2 regions of the Thioalkalivibrio sulfidiphilus HL-EbGr7 genome follow, and region 1 is predicted to be linked to the other one. Evidence: predicted binding sites of a transcription regulator. Region 1 holds the regulator's gene; the other holds the start of a gene.
The links. The regulator FliA, encoded in region 1, starts transcription of late flagellar genes. The targets are predictions, from matches to a motif close to GCTAAAGTTNNNNNNNNNNCNGCCGATA.
Positions count from the first base shown of each region.

Region 2: a site for FliA is predicted at 5,331-5,358, ahead of TGR7_RS09845 (methyl-accepting chemotaxis protein). Genes of this name have one in related genera too.

Region 1 covers NC_011901.1:1,433,423-1,440,948, forward strand. Annotated here, with positions in the region: gene flhB (flagellar biosynthesis protein FlhB) at 1-152, shown strand, start outside; gene flhA (flagellar biosynthesis protein FlhA) at 156-2,249, shown strand; gene flhF (flagellar biosynthesis GTPase FlhF) at 2,378-3,652, shown strand; gene TGR7_RS06700 (MinD/ParA family protein) at 3,636-4,535, shown strand; gene TGR7_RS06705 (RNA polymerase sigma factor FliA) at 4,541-5,266, shown strand; gene cheY (chemotaxis response regulator CheY) at 5,389-5,769, shown strand; gene TGR7_RS06715 (protein phosphatase CheZ) at 5,790-6,551, shown strand; gene TGR7_RS06720 (chemotaxis protein CheA) at 6,588-7,526, shown strand, end outside.
Region 2 covers NC_011901.1:2,079,562-2,087,087, forward strand. Annotated here, with positions in the region: gene TGR7_RS09830 (sterol desaturase family protein) at 1-782, opposite strand, end outside; gene TGR7_RS09835 (ArsR/SmtB family transcription factor) at 941-1,609, shown strand; gene TGR7_RS09840 (phospholipase D-like domain-containing protein) at 1,801-3,225, shown strand; gene TGR7_RS09845 (methyl-accepting chemotaxis protein) at 3,311-5,224, opposite strand; gene TGR7_RS09850 (flagellar hook-length control protein FliK) at 5,522-6,496, opposite strand; gene fliJ (flagellar export protein FliJ) at 6,551-6,991, opposite strand; gene fliI (flagellar protein export ATPase FliI) at 7,103-7,526, opposite strand, start outside.

The DNA.
Region 1 (7,526 bases):
CGGCGGGCCTCTACGTGGCCGTGGCCCAGGTGCTTGCCTACGTCTACCAGCTCAAGGCCGCGGGACGGGCCGGGGCCCGCGCCCCGGTGCCGCCCGCCGACCTGCCCGTACCCGATGAACTGTTGCGGCGCGCGCCGCCCGGGGAGTACTGATCCATGGCTGCCTTTCTCGACAGTCTGAAGAACGTGGGGCGTGCCGGCATGGTCACGCCGTTCCTGCTCATGGCCATGCTCGCCATGATGGTGATCCCGCTGCCGCCGCTCGCGCTGGACGTGCTGTTCACCTTCAACATCGCCCTGTCCCTGGTGGTGATCCTGGTGGCCATCTACACGCCACGGCCCCTGGAATTCGCGGTGTTCCCCACGGTGCTGCTGGTGGCGACCCTGTTGCGCCTGGCCCTGAACGTGGCCTCCACCCGGGTGATCCTGCTCAACGGCCACACCGGCACCGACGCCGCCGGCAACGTGATCCAGGCCTTCGGCGACTTCGTGGTGGGCGGCAACTATGCCGTGGGTCTGGTGGTGTTCCTGATCCTGGTGATCATCAACTTCGTGGTGGTCACCAAGGGCGCCGGGCGCGTCTCCGAGGTGAGCGCCCGTTTCACCCTGGATGCCATGCCCGGCAAGCAGATGGCCATCGATGCCGACCTCAATGCCGGCATCATCACCCAGGACGAGGCCCGCAAGCGCCGCGAGGAGATCGCCCAGGAGGCGGACTTCTACGGTTCCATGGACGGTGCCAGCAAGTTCGTGCGCGGCGACGCCATCGCCGGCATCCTGATCCTGGTGATCAACATCATCGGCGGCCTGACCATCGGCACCCTGCAGCACGGCATGGCCCTGGCGGATGCCGCCACCAACTACGTGCTGCTGACCATCGGCGACGGCCTGGTGGCCCAGATCCCCTCCCTGCTGCTGTCCTCGGCCACCGCCATCATCGTCACCCGCGTGTCCGCCGCCCAGGACATGGGCAAGCAGGTCTTCCAGCAGATGTTCGCCAGCCCCCGCGCCCTGTACGTGGCGGCCGGCGTGGTGGGTTCCCTGGGCCTGGTGCCGGGCATGCCCAACCTGGTGTTCCTGTCCCTGGGCGCCCTGATGGCCGCCAGTGCCTATCTCACCGCCCAGCGCCGCGCCGCGGAGGAGGCGGCCCTGCTGGAGCCGTCCATCGAGGCGGCCGCCGCTGCGCCCAGCCCGGAGACCAAGGAGCTGTCCTGGGACGACGTGCCGCCCGTGGACCTGGTGGGCCTGGAAGTGGGCTACCGGCTCATCCCGCTGGTGGATCGCAGCCAGGGCGGCCAGCTCATGGGCCGGATCAAGGGCGTGCGCCGCAAGCTCTCCCAGGAGCTGGGTTTCCTGATCCAGCCGGTGCACATCCGCGACAACCTGGATCTGGGCCCCAACAGCTACCGTATCGCGCTCATGGGCGTCACCGTGGGCGAGGGGGAGGTGTTCCCGGACCGGGAGCTGGCCATCAACCCGGGCCGGGTGTTCGGCCAGATCGCCGGCACCCCCACCAAGGACCCCACCTTCGGCCTGGACGCCGTGTGGATCGATCCCGCCAGCCGCGAGCAGGCCCAGGGCCTGGGCTACACGGTGGTGGACGCCGGCACCGTGGTGGCCACCCACCTGTCCCAGCTGCTCAAGGAACATGCCCACGAGATGCTTGGCCACGAGGAGGTGCAGCACCTGCTCGACGTGCTGGGCAAGCACTCGCCCAAGCTGGTGGAGAACCTGGTGCCCAAGACCCTCAACCTGGGGGTGGTGCTCAAGGTGATGCAGAACCTGCTGGCCGAGCAGATCTCCGTGCGTGACATGCGCAGCATCGCCGAAACCTTGGCGGAACACGGCGCCAAGAGTCAGGATCCCGGCGTCCTGACCGCCGCCGTGCGCGTGGCCCTGTCCCGCTCCATCGTGCAAAACATCATCGGCACCGCGCCGGAGCTGCCTCTGATCGCTCTGGACCCCTCCCTGGAACAGATCTTGCAGAAGTCTTCCCAGGGCGCCGGTGGCGGCGGTCTCGGCATCGAGCCGGGTCTCGCCGAACGGCTGCAGAAGTCCATCGCCGAGGCGGCACAGCGCCAGGAGATGGCCGGCGAACCCTCGGTGGTGGTGGTCTCCCCGGACATCCGCGCCTGGATGTCCCGGTGGCTCCGCTCCGCGGTGCGCGGCCTGCACGTGCTGGCCTACACCGAGATCCCGGACAACAAGCGCATCCGGGTGGTGGCCACGGTGGGACGGGAAGGGAAGTAGGAAGGTTGAATTGGGAAGTGAGAAGTAACGGCAAATACAGCGAGCGAGGTGTGAATTGGCAGGCCGGGGATTTTTCCCACTTCCCGATTCACACTTCTCACTTCAGAAACTCGGTCGAGTGACATGCGATGAAGATCAGACGATTTTTTGCACGGGACATGCGCCAGGCCATGCGGATGGTGCGCGAGGAGCAGGGCGACGATGCGGTGATCCTCTCCAGCCGTAAGGTGGAGGGAGGCATCGAGATCGTCTCGGCGGTGGACTTCGACGAGCAACTGCTGAGCGATATGGGCCGGGAGCCGGCACCTGCTGTTGCGAAGGCCGCGCCCGAGCCGCCCCTGGCCGCGCTGCGCGAGGCGGCCCCGGAGGTGGTGGAGCCCATCATGATCCCCACCCCCGCGCCCGCATCCGAGGCACGCCCGCGCCGTGAGCCTGCCCGGGAGATCGTCTGGTCCCAGGATCCGGCCCTGGTGGCCATGCAGCAGGAGATCGAGACCCTGCGGGGCATGCTCCAGGACCAGCTGGCCAGCTTTGCCTGGAATGACCTGAAGCGTCGTGACCCACACCGCGCCCAGCTGATCAAGCGTCTCGGCGCCCTGGGTCTCGACGAGGCCCTGTCCCAGGAGATCGCCGAGGGCGTGCGCCAGATTCAGAGTCCGGAACAGGCCTGGCGCGAGGGGCTCTACGGCCTGGCCACGCGCATCCCGGTGGCCGGTGAGGCTTTGCTTGACGGGGAGGGTGTCATCGCCCTGGTGGGACCGAGCGGCGTGGGCAAGACCACCACCGTGGCCAAGCTCGCGGCCCGTCATGTGCAGCGTCACGGGCGCGGTTCCATCGCGCTGGTGACCACCGATGCCTATCGCATCGGCGCTTATCGTCAATTGCAGACCTTCGGTCAGATCCTCGGCGTGCCGGTCCATCTGGCGCAGACAGGGCGCCAGTTGGGCGATATCCTATTGGGGCTTGGCGACAAGCAACGGATCTTCGTGGATACCGCCGGCATGAGCCAGCGGGACCTGCGCCTGGCGGAGGAGATGGCCGGGCTGGCGGCCATTCCGCGTCTGCGCACGCTACTGGTGGTGGCCGCCAATGCCCAGCAGGCGGTACTGGAAGAAACCTTCCGCGCCTTCGGTCATTTGCCGCTCACCGGCGCCGTGCTCACCAAGGTGGACGAGGCCGCCAGTCTCGGACCGGTACTCTCCGCCCTGAGTCACGGCGATCTACCCCTGCTCTATGTGAGCGAAGGGCAGCGGGTACCGGAGGACCTGCAACCGGCACGGGTGCAGCGCCTGGTGAGTCGCGCGGTGTCCCTGGCCTCGGACCGACAGCAACGCGCCCGCGGGCTCCGCCCGTCCATGGCGCCCCGGAAAGTGAATCGACACGCCCATGCCCAGATACAGTGATCAGGTCAACGATCAGGCCGATGGTCTGCGCCGCATGAACGCGCCGCGTCCCGTGCAGGTGATCGCGGTGGCCAGCGGCAAGGGCGGCGTGGGCAAGACCAATGTCTCCGTAAACCTGTCCGTGGCGCTTGCCCAGGGTGGGCGCTCGGTGATGCTCATGGACGCGGACCTGGGGCTCGCCAACGTGGACGTGCTGCTGGGCCTGCAGCCCCGGGCCAACCTCTCCCACGTGCTCAAGGGAGACCTGGGCCTGGACGAGATCCTGGTGGATGGGCCCGCCGGCATCACCATCGTGCCCGCCGCCTCGGGCGTGGCGCGCATGGCCGGGCTGGATCCGGCCGAGCACGTCGGCATCATCCGCGCCTTCAGTGAGCTGAGCCGTCCGGTGGACGTGCTCATCGTGGATACCGCCGCTGGCCTGCATGATAGCGTGCTGAGCTTCTGCCGCGCCGTGCAGGAGGTGCTGGTGGTGGTCTGCGACGAGCCGGCCTCAATCACCGATGCCTACGCCCTGATCAAGGTGCTGAGCCGGGATCACGGCATCAGCCGCATGCGCGTGGTGGCCAACATGGTGCGTGGTCCCGACGAGGGCAGGCAGTTGTTCGCCAAGCTGGTGGCCGTGTGCGACCGGTTCCTGGACGTGACCCTGGACTACGCCGGGGCCATCCCCCACGACGAATACCTGCGCAAGGCCGTGCAGCGCCAGAAGGCGGTCACCGAGGCCTATCCGTCCAGCCCGGCGGCGCGCGCATTCAAGGAATTGGCCCGCAAGGCCGATACATGGCCCATACCCGCCGGTGGAAGCGGGCGCATCGAGTTCTTTGTTGAGCGGCTGGTGGGTTCGGGCTCTAATGACAGGGAGGCCCTGTCATTAACGGATTAGCCGCCATGTACTCGAGCGAACTCCTGGACCGCAACCGCCTGGTGGATGCGCATGTGCCGCTGGTCAAGCGCATTGCCTACCACCTGCTGGGTCGGCTGCCTTCCAGCGTGCAGGTGGACGACCTGATCCAGGCCGGTGTGGTGGGTCTGCTCGAGGCAGCGCAGCAGTACGACGCGACCCAGGGGGCCAGTTTCGAGACCTATGCGGGGATCCGCATCCGCGGCGCCATGCTCGACGAGGTGCGACGCTCCGACTGGACGCCGCGCTCGGTACATCGCAACGCGCGCCGGGTGAGCGAGGCCATGCGCCTGGTGGAGAACCGCCTGGGCCGCGAGGCGCAGCCGGCGGAGGTGGCCGCGGAACTGGGCGTGAGCCTGGACGAGTACCAGCACATGGTCAGCGATGCCGCCTCCTGCAAGGTGCTGAGCTTCGAGGACATCTTCGAGCCGGACTCCGAGGGCGAGGACCTGCTGCCCGGGGACGAGCCGAGCCCCTTCGAGGCCCTGCAGTCCGATGGTTTCAGGGCGGCGCTGGCCCGGGAGGTGGGCGCGCTGCCGGAGCGTGAGCGGCTGGTGATGTCGCTCTATTACGACGACGAACTCAACCTGCGTGAGATCGGCGAGGTGCTCGGTGTCAGCGAGTCCCGGGTCTGCCAGCTCCACGGCCAGGCCCTGGTGCGCCTGCGGGCGCGCATGAGCGACTGGACCGGTCATTCGAGCGAGCAGAAATGAATTATTGACCTGCGCGGCAGTGATGCCACGCGGGGCGTGAGATTGAATCACTTCAACCCCCGGTTCCCCCAGGGTCAGCCGGATGCAATCTGAATCAGGCGGAGGTCAGTGTGGACAAGAATATGAAGATCCTGATCGTGGACGATTTCTCCACGATGCGACGCATCATCAAGAATCTGCTGCGGGATCTCGGCTTCAACAACACCAGCGAGGCCGATGACGGTAGCACGGCCCTGCCCATGCTGCAGAACGGCAACTTCGACTTCCTGATCACCGACTGGAACATGCCCAACATGCCGGGCATCGACCTGCTCAAGGCCGTGCGCGCCGACGAAAAACTCAAGACCATGCCGGTGCTGCTGGTGACCGCCGAGGCCAAGCGCGAGCAGATCGTCGAGGCCGCCCAGGCCGGGGTCAACGGCTACATCATCAAGCCGTTCACCGCCGAAACCCTGCGCGAGAAGATCGAGAAGATCTTCGAACGCATCAACGCGGGGGGCTGAGCGACATGGACACGCCGGGCTTGGAGGAGAAGGCCGCCGAGATCAAGGCCCAGCAGCTGCAGAAGGCCCGTCAGCTGGTCAGCCACATCGAGGCCGGTGACGAGGAATCTGCCGCCCGGCTGATCGAGGAACTGGGCCGCATGCACGAGAGCCTGCTGTTCCAGGAGCTGGGTAGGCTGACCCGGGATCTGCATGAGGCCCTCAATGCATTCCGTCTGGACTCGCGTCTCTCCGAGCTGACCCAGACCGACATCCCGGACGCCAAGGAACGACTCAACTACGTGGTCAGCCTGACCGAGGATGCGGCACACCGCACCCTCAATGCCGTGGAAGCGAGCCTGCCCATGTCGGAGCAACTCTCCAGCCGGGCAGGCGATCTGGCCCGGCACTGGCAGCGTTTCCGTGCACGCGAGCTCTCCGCCGAGGAATTCAGGCAGCTGAGCGGGGAACTGGGCGAGTTCCTGGCCCGGGTGCACGACGATGCCGAGGCCATCCGCCGCAATCTGTCCGACGTGCTCATGGCCCAGGACTTCCAGGATCTGACCGGACAGGTGATCCGCCGTGTCATCAACCTGGTGCAGGACGTGGAGCAAAACCTGGTGGGCCTGGTGCGCATCTCCGGCGAGCGGCTCTCCACGCCGGATCAGAAAAAAATGCAGGACAAGCGCGCCGAGGATCAGAACAAGGGTATGGGTCCGGCGGTGCCGGGCACCGCCGGTGCCAGCGATGTGGTCAGCGGCCAGGACGACGTGGACGATCTGCTGTCCAGCCTGGGATTCTGAGCACGTTGCCAAGCGCATAACGAGAAGGGGTAGGGGATGAGTCTGGATAGCGATGACGAGATTCTGCAGGACTTTCTGGTGGAGGCCGGGGAACTGCTGGAAGGGCTCAGTGAGCAGCTGGTGGAACTGGAGCGCAACCCCACCGACCGTGACCTGCTCAATGCGGTGTTTCGCAGCTTCCACACCATCAAGGGCGGCGCGGGATTCCTCAATCTCACCCACCTGGTGGCGGTGTGCCACCGGGCCGAAGACGTGTTCAACGTGCTGCGCCAGGGCCAGCGCCAGGTGGATGGCGCGCTCATGGACGCCGTGCTGCAGGTGCTGGACGTGGTCAACCGCATGTTCGGCGAGATCCGCGGCGGCGTCGAGCCGGGGCCCGCGGATCCCGAGCTGCTGACGCGGCTGGAATCCATGACCGGGCCCGCGGACGCCGCGCCTGCGCCGTCTCCCGTCGCCGAGGCGCCTCCGCCCGCCCCCGAGCCTGCCCCGCCTGTGTCTGCCAGCCCTGCCGTGCCGGCCGGCGATGGCGACATCACCGACGAGGAATTCGAGGCCCTCCTGGATGCCATGCAGTCCGGTGGCAGCGCGCCCGCGCTGGCCGCAGCACCGGCCGCTTCGCACAAGAGCGACGAGATCACTGAGGACGAATTCGAGAGCCTGCTGGACGAACTGCACGGCAAGGGCAATGCGCCTGTCGAGAGCAAGGCCTCACCCCCGGCCGCAGGCAGCTCCGCGGACCCGGATCTGATCAGCGAGGATGAATTCGAGCACCTGCTGGACGAACTGCACGGCAAGGGCAAGGCACCGGTCGTGGCGTCTGCCAAGGCCGCGCCCGCCGCTGCTGCACCACCCGCCGCGAAGCCGGCTGCTGCGCCTGCCCCTGCCGCCGCCCCCGCCGCCGCCCCCGCCGCTGCGACCCCTGCGACCCAGGCACAGCCCGCCGCAGAGACCTCGGTGCGCGTGGACACCAAGCGC
Region 2 (7,526 bases), 650 kb from region 1:
AACATGCCCTTGAGGCCGTCGCACTGGCGCGGGTCGCGGAAGGTGTCGATGCCGATGGTCATGCCCTCGTGGCCTTCCCGGGGCTGGGCCTTGTAGGTGCCGAACAGGCGATCCCACCAGGGCAGGTTGAAGCCGAAGTTGGAGTTGGTCTCGTCATCGGCCACGGAATGGTGCACCCGGTGCATGTCCGGGGTGACCACGAACAGGCGCAGCACCCGGTCCAGGCCCAGGGGCAGACGCAGGTTGCTGTGGTTGAACATGGAGGTGGCGTTCAACAGGATCTCGAACAGGATCACCGCCAGCACCGGCGGGCCCAGCACCGTGATCACGGCGAACTTGATCCCCATGGACAGGATGATCTCCAGGGGGTGGAAGCGCAGGCCGGTGGTGACATCGAAGTCCAGGTCCGCGTGGTGCACCCGGTGCAGGCGCCACAGGGCAGGCACCGCGTGGACCATCACGTGCTGCAGCCAGATCATGAAATCCAGCACCAGCACCGACACCAGCACCGCGATCCAGAAAGGCAGCTCGAAGGTATTGAACACCCCCCAGCCCGTCGACTGGGCGAACACCGCCATCCCCACCGCCGCAGCGGGAAACAGCAGGCGCAGGAGCACGGTGTTGATCACCACGATGCCTAGGTTGCTGGTCCAGCGCTGCAGGCGGGTGAGCAGGCGCTGACGCCGGGGCAGCAGGGCCTCGGCGATGCCCAGCAGCAGCAGGATGCCCAGGAAGAAACCGAGCCGCAGGGCGGCCTCGTTGGCGGTGATCCATTCGGTCATGGCGGACTCTCTGAGTGCGTGAGGGGTGAGGCGACATGGTTCAAGCTTGGCGATACGAACCGTACGTCTCTCGATTTCGCCTGTCACCTCACCCCGAGCAATATTCAATAAATCAATTGAATATTGATTACGGCGCAGTTTCGCGCTCTAATGCCCCCATGTCAAGCACGAACATCAAGCACCTGCTGCTGGCCCAGTTCGCCCGCCTGGGCAAGGCCCTGAGCCATCCGAACCGCCTGGAGCTGCTGGAGTTCCTGGCCCAGGGATCCCGGGGGGTGGATGAGCTGGCGGGCCTCAGCGGCCAGAGCGTGGCCAACACCTCCCAGCATCTTCAGCAGCTGCGCCAGGCGGGCCTGGTGGAATCCCGGCGCCAGGGCCAGCGGGTGCTCTACAGCCTGGCGGGCGACGACGTGATCGCCCTCATGGATGCCCTGCGCCGGGTGGCCCGGCAGCACATCCCCGACGTGGATCACCTGGTGCACCGGCACCTGGATCCCCGGGACGCCATGGAACCGGTGCCCGTGGATCAGCTGCTGGAACGCATTCGCCGGGGCGAAGTGACCGTGGTGGACGTGCGCCCCGAAGCGGAGTTCCAGGCCGGTCACGTGCCCGGCGCCATCAACATCCCCCTCGATGAACTGGAGGCCCGCCTCGGCCAGCTGGACCCCGGGCGCGAGGTGATCGCCTATTGCCGGGGACCCTACTGCGTGCTCGCCTACGACGCGGTCCACAACCTGCGCGAAAAGGGCTTCCGCGCCCGGCGCATGGAAGACGGCTACCCGGAATGGAAGAACGCGGGTCTGCCGGTGGAGAAGGCGGCATCGTAGGTCGGGGTGCGCGCAGCGAACCCTAACCTACGACACTTCAGGGGGCGTGGCATCACGACGTAGGTCGGCCTTCAGGCCGACGCCGGTGGCCATCGAAGCCTGCGCTGTCGTCCTGAAGGCCGACCTACGGTACTCGCGCCCAAGCCCTCACCCCTTTCATCCTTCCGCCTTCATCCTTCATCCTTGCAGCCATGGACACCCTTCAGGCCCTCATCGCCAGCCTCTCCGCTCTGCTGGTGCTGGGCATCGCCCTCTACAGCGCGGCACATGCCCTGCTCAACAAACGCGACACCCGGGCGGTGATCGCCTGGGTGGGACTGATCATGCTCCTGCCCCTGGGCGGTTCGATCCTGTACTGGCTGCTGGGGGTCAACCGCATCAAGAGCCGGGCCCGCGCCCTGCGCGAGGCGGCGGGGCACCCGCAGGCACCGCTCCCACGAACCGTGGTGCCGGCACCCATCGACGAGCGCTGGCAACCCCTGGTACGCGCAGGCGACGCCCTGAGCCCTTTCCCCTACACCGGCGGCAACAGGCTGGAACCCCTGGTCAACGGCGAGACCGCCTACCCGGCCATGCTCGAGGCCATCAACGGCGCGAAGCACAGCGTGGCGCTGGCCACCTACATCTTCGACCACGACCCCACGGGTAAGGAATTCCGCGACGCGCTGATCCGCGCCCACGAACGGGGCGTGGCGGTGCGCGTGCTCATCGACGGGGTGGGTGTGCGCTACAGCCGGCGCAGCATGCAGCGGGCCCTGCGCCGTGCTGGCGTGCCGGCGCGACTGTTCCTGCCCATGCACCTGCCACGCACGCTCGCGGCCTTCAACCTGCGCAATCACCGCAAGCTGCTGGTGGTGGACGGACACACCGGCTTCACCGGCGGCATGAACCTGCGCGCCGGACATCGGATCGACCTGGACGTACGCCACCCAGTGCAGGACCTGCACTTCCAGGTGCGGGGACCGGTGGTGGCGCAGATGCAGCGGGTATTCACCGATGACTGGCGCTTCGCCACCGGCGAAACACTGCAGGGTGACGACTGGTTCCCGCCGCTCCCGTCCGCGGGCGATGTGCCCGCGCGCGGCGTCCCCGACGGCCCCGACGAGCACTTCGAGACCCTGCGCCAGCTGATGCTCGCCGCGCTCGCCGAGGCCCGGGAGAGCATCACGGTGATGACCCCCTACTTCCTGCCCGACGGCTCGCTGATCTCGGCGCTCAACAGCGCCGCGCTGCGCGGGCTCAAGGTGGACATCCTGCTGCCGGCACGGGGCAACCTGCCCCTGGTGCAATGGGCCTCAGAGGCCATGCACTGGATGGTGCTGGAACGGGGCTGCCGCATCTGGCTCACGCCGCCGCCCTTCGATCACTCCAAGCTGCTGCTGGTGGACGGCGAGTGGGTGCTGCTGGGTTCCGCCAACTGGGACCCGCGCAGCCTGCGGCTCAATTTCGAGTTCAACCTGGAATGCCTGGACCCGGCACTGGGCCGGCAGATGCAGGACTGGGTGGAAGCACGCAAACGCGAGGCGCGTGCGCTGACACTCGAGGAAAGCCAGAGGCGATCCCTGCCCGTGCGGCTGAGGAACGGCGCCGCAAGGTTGCTGACGCCTTATCTATGAAGGCGCTAGAGACAAGATGCAAGATGCAAGAGACAAGAAATGATTACTTGCCTCTTGCCTCTAGCCACTTGTCTCTGACGCTTTCTTACACCTTAAACTGCCCCACCATCCCCTGAAGCTCCGCGGCCAGGCGCGCCAGTTCATCGCTGGCGGTGCTGATCTGCTGGGAGCCGGAGGCGGTTTCGTCCACGGCCTGGCTGATGTTCACCACGTTACGGTTGATCTCCTCGGCCACGGCGGACTGCTCCTCGGCGGCGCTGGCGATCTGGGTGTTCATGTCGGTGATGCGCGCCACGGCGCCGGTGATGCTCTTCAGGGACTGACCCGCCTTGGCGGCCTGTTCGACGCTACCAGTGGCCTGGACACGGCCCTTCTCCATCACGGTCACCGCACTGCTGGCATTGCCCTGCAGACGCTCGATCATCTCCTGGATGGTGTGGGTGGATTCCTGGGTGCGGGAGGCGAGCGTGCGCACCTCGTCGGCCACCACCGCGAAGCCCCGGCCCTGTTCGCCGGCGCGCGCCGCCTCGATGGCGGCATTGAGCGCCAGCAGGTTGGTCTGTTCAGCGATGCCGCGGATCACGTCCAGCACCTTGCCGATCTCCTCGCTGTCCGCGGACAGGCGCTGGATCACGCCGGCGGCGTTCTCCACCTCGGAGGCCAGGGACTCGATGGAGCGGATGGTGGCACCCACCACGTCGCGACCGGCGCTGGCCTCCTGGTCCGTCTCCCGGGCGGCAGCAGCCGCGTCGGTGGCGTTGCGCGCCACTTCCTGCACCGTGGCGGTCATCTCGTTCATGGCCGTGGCCACCTGGTCGGTCTCGTTCTGCTGGCGGCGCACCTGGTTGGTGGTCTGTTCCGCGGTGGCGGACAGTTCCTCAGAGGCTGCAGCCAGCTGGGAAGTGGCACCCGCCACCTGGCGCACCACGTCCTGGATCTTGGTCACGAAGGCATTGAAGGCCACCGCCAGCTGGGTGAGTTCGTTCTTGCCCTCCACCGGCAGGCGCTGAGTCAGGTCGCCCTCGCCCTGGGCGATGTCGTCCAGGCGCGCCACGGTCTCGCACAGGGGCTTGACGATTCCTCGGGCAATCACCCAAGCAAGCCCCATGCCCAGCACCAACACCAGCAGACCCACGCCGAGCACGGAGAACAGGGCCTCCCGGTAACCTGCCACGTACTCGCTGCGATCCACCATCAGTTCCAGCACACCCACCGGCTGGCCGGCGAAGTCGTTGATCACCCGGCCGTACACGGCCACGGGGGTACCCCGGTGCTCCGTCTGGCGCAGCACGGTCTCGCCGCGCAGGGCACGGGCCAGTTCCTCGCGGCTGAGCAGCGCCTCTTCGCCGATGGAGCTGGCGAAGCGGTTGAAGGCACCGGCATCGCCGGGAATGTGCAGCGCGGCGCCGGCCCCGTACTGACGGGTGAAATCATCGAAGAAGGACTGGCCGAAGGTCAGGCCGAACTCCACGGAGCCGGTGTGCTGGCCCTGGTAGAACATGGGCACCACGCCGCGCACGCCCAGGCCCGCGACGCCGCGCTCCAGGCCCTGCACGGCGCGCCGGGTGCGGTTGGTCTCCACCACCGTGTTGCGGAACGCCGACAGGTCATCGCCGTGTCGGTCAGGGCGGTGCACCCGCAGGTAGGAGGTGGCCGGGGCCAGGTGGAACTGGAACTGGTCAATGCCGTGGCTCTGACCCATGTTCTGAAAGATGGGCACGGTGAGTTCGGCCAGGCGGTCCCGGTCCCGGGCGGCGAAGGCGGCCTGGATCTCGGGGATGTTGCTCACCGAGGCGGCCATGGCCTCGGCCTGCTGGGATTGGGCGTCGATGGCGGTGCGCAGGGACAGGAACAGGTCCTGTAGCTGACGCTCCTCGGCCCGCTGGCTCATACCGCCCAGGTTGTTGAGCACCACCGGCAGGATCAGGCCGACGGTGAGCAGCAGGAGGATGGCGATGCCGCCCAGCAGGCGGACACTGATCTTCAGGTTGTTGAACATGGAGCAAGGCCTCTGAGAATACGGTGCGACCGTTTGCGCGCCCTGGATTGTGGGCGGCCCGAGTCTTCTTTTTATGGTTTTGTTGTTTTGCTTCTTGTGAGTTCTGTAGCGACACCCATCACGCAAACTTGAGTGACTTAGTCACTTTAGGGGCGGCATTATACGGATCGCCCCGACCTGGATGGCTCCACTCATCCTGCGGATGGGCCCGCTCATGACACTCAGTGCACCTCACAATAAAAAAGGCGCCTGGGAACATCCCGGGCGCCTCGCATCCGCGGCAAACACAAACCCCGCTCAGGCATAGTAGTCCACCAGCCCGAGGCCCTGGCGCACGGCCTGGGCCTCGCCGGGCAGCCCGGACTGCTCCGCGCCCTCACCCGCCTGGGCACCGCCACCGGTCCCCTGGCCGTCGGACTCGCCCCGGGCCTGGCGGGCGTCCTGGTGGGACACCGACACATCCAGGGTCATGCCGCCCTCGGCGAACATCTCCCGCAGTCGCGGCAGGGCCGCATCGATGGCCTCCCGCACCGCCGCCTGGGGCGCGACGAAGTTCACCTGGGTGCGATCCCCATCCACGTGCACGCGGATCTCGATGGGGCCCAGGTTGGGGGGGTTCAAACGAAGCTCGGCCACCTGCACCTTCTGGCTGACCATCCACTGCACCCGGTCGCCCAGGGAGCGGTCCCAGCCCGGCTGCCCCATGGGAATGTCCAGGCTCAGGGCACGGGGCGCTGCGCGCGTGGCGGCCTGGTTGGGATCCGCACTGACCGCATTGGCCATGACGGCCTGAATGTCACCGACCTTGCCCTGGGAGGCGAGCTCGCTCAGGGCGCGCTTGCCAGACACTTCATCGTCGGCGGACATGGCCGCCGCCGTCTGCACAGCGGCCGCCATGAGGTGTTCGCGCATACGGACCGAACCGGAGAAGTGCTCCGTGTCAGCCGTATCGGCACCCACGCTCCCTGCCGCAACCTGCATCAAGGCGGCCTGGGGCGGCAAGTTCTTGCCGTCCTGCGGCAAGGGCCTACCCACCGGCAGGGCCTCGTCATTGCCCAGGCTGGCGGCCAGCCAGGCGGCCAGACCCTCGGCGTCCAGTTCCTCGGGCAGGGCCTCGGCCACCTGCTCCAGGCCCTGGAGATGGATGGCCAGACGCATCCAGAAATCGCCCTGCTCGCCCAGGGCGCGGGCTCCGTCCGGCATGGCATCCAGGTCGCCCAGGGCCTGCATCAGGGGGCCCGGCAGATTCATAGGGAAGGCGGCAAGCTGCATGTGTGTCGTCCTGTGTCAGGTGCTCTGCGCTTTGGTTAACAAGATGCGTGCCAGTTACTTGTCGTGGGGTCGACGCGGGCGCTGCCCGAACTCGTCGTTTTCCTTCTGCTCGCGCCGGTCCTCGTCGCGGCGCTCGTCGGCCTGCATGCGTTCCACCACCTTGTTCACCGCGTCGCTGTGCACCCGGGTGGCGGTCCACTGGCCACGGCTCTGTTCCAGGGCGGCCCGCGCCAGTTCCACCCGACGGGCCTGTTCCTCGATGGCCTCGTTGAGCCGCGAGAGGAACAGCCGGTAGTCGCGCATGTTGATGCCCGCCATGGACTCGCCGCCGTCCTCGAAGCGCCTGGCGTATTCGTCGCGGTAGTTGTTGAGTTCCTGCAGGCGGTTCTGCTGATCATCCAGGGCCCGCTGCCGCTCGCCCATCACGCGCGCGGCGTTCTGCTGACGGTTGTGGACCACGTTGGCCACGGGTTGCATGCGTTTGGAACGGGTCATATGGCCCCTCCGGGGCAGAGACAAGTTGCTAGTGACAAGATACAAGTACGGGTCATTTGGCATCCTGCGTTGCATCAAGCTAATGACGCCTTACTCCTCACACCTGGCGCCTCACGCCTCCTCGTTCATCAGCGCGTCCAGCGCCCGCAGGCTTTCCTTGAAATCCACGGCCTCGCGCATGTCCTGGGAGAGGTACTGCTCGAGGTGAGGATAGTACTGGATGGCGGCGTCCACCCGGGGGTCGGCGCCCTTCTGGTAGGCGCCGACGCTGATCAGGTCCCGGTTCTGCTGGTAGGTGGCGTAGATCTGCTTGAACAGGCGCGCGGCCTGGATCTGGCCCGGGTCGGCGATCTCGTTCATGAGCCGGCTCACGGAGGCCTCGATGTCGATGGCGGGATAGCGGCCGGCCTCGGCGATGCGCCGGGACAGCACCACGTGTCCATCGAGGATCGCCCGGGCCGCATCGGCGATGGGGTCGTTCTGGTCGTCGCCCTCGGTGAGCACCGTGTAGAAGGCGGTCATGGTGCCCTCGCCC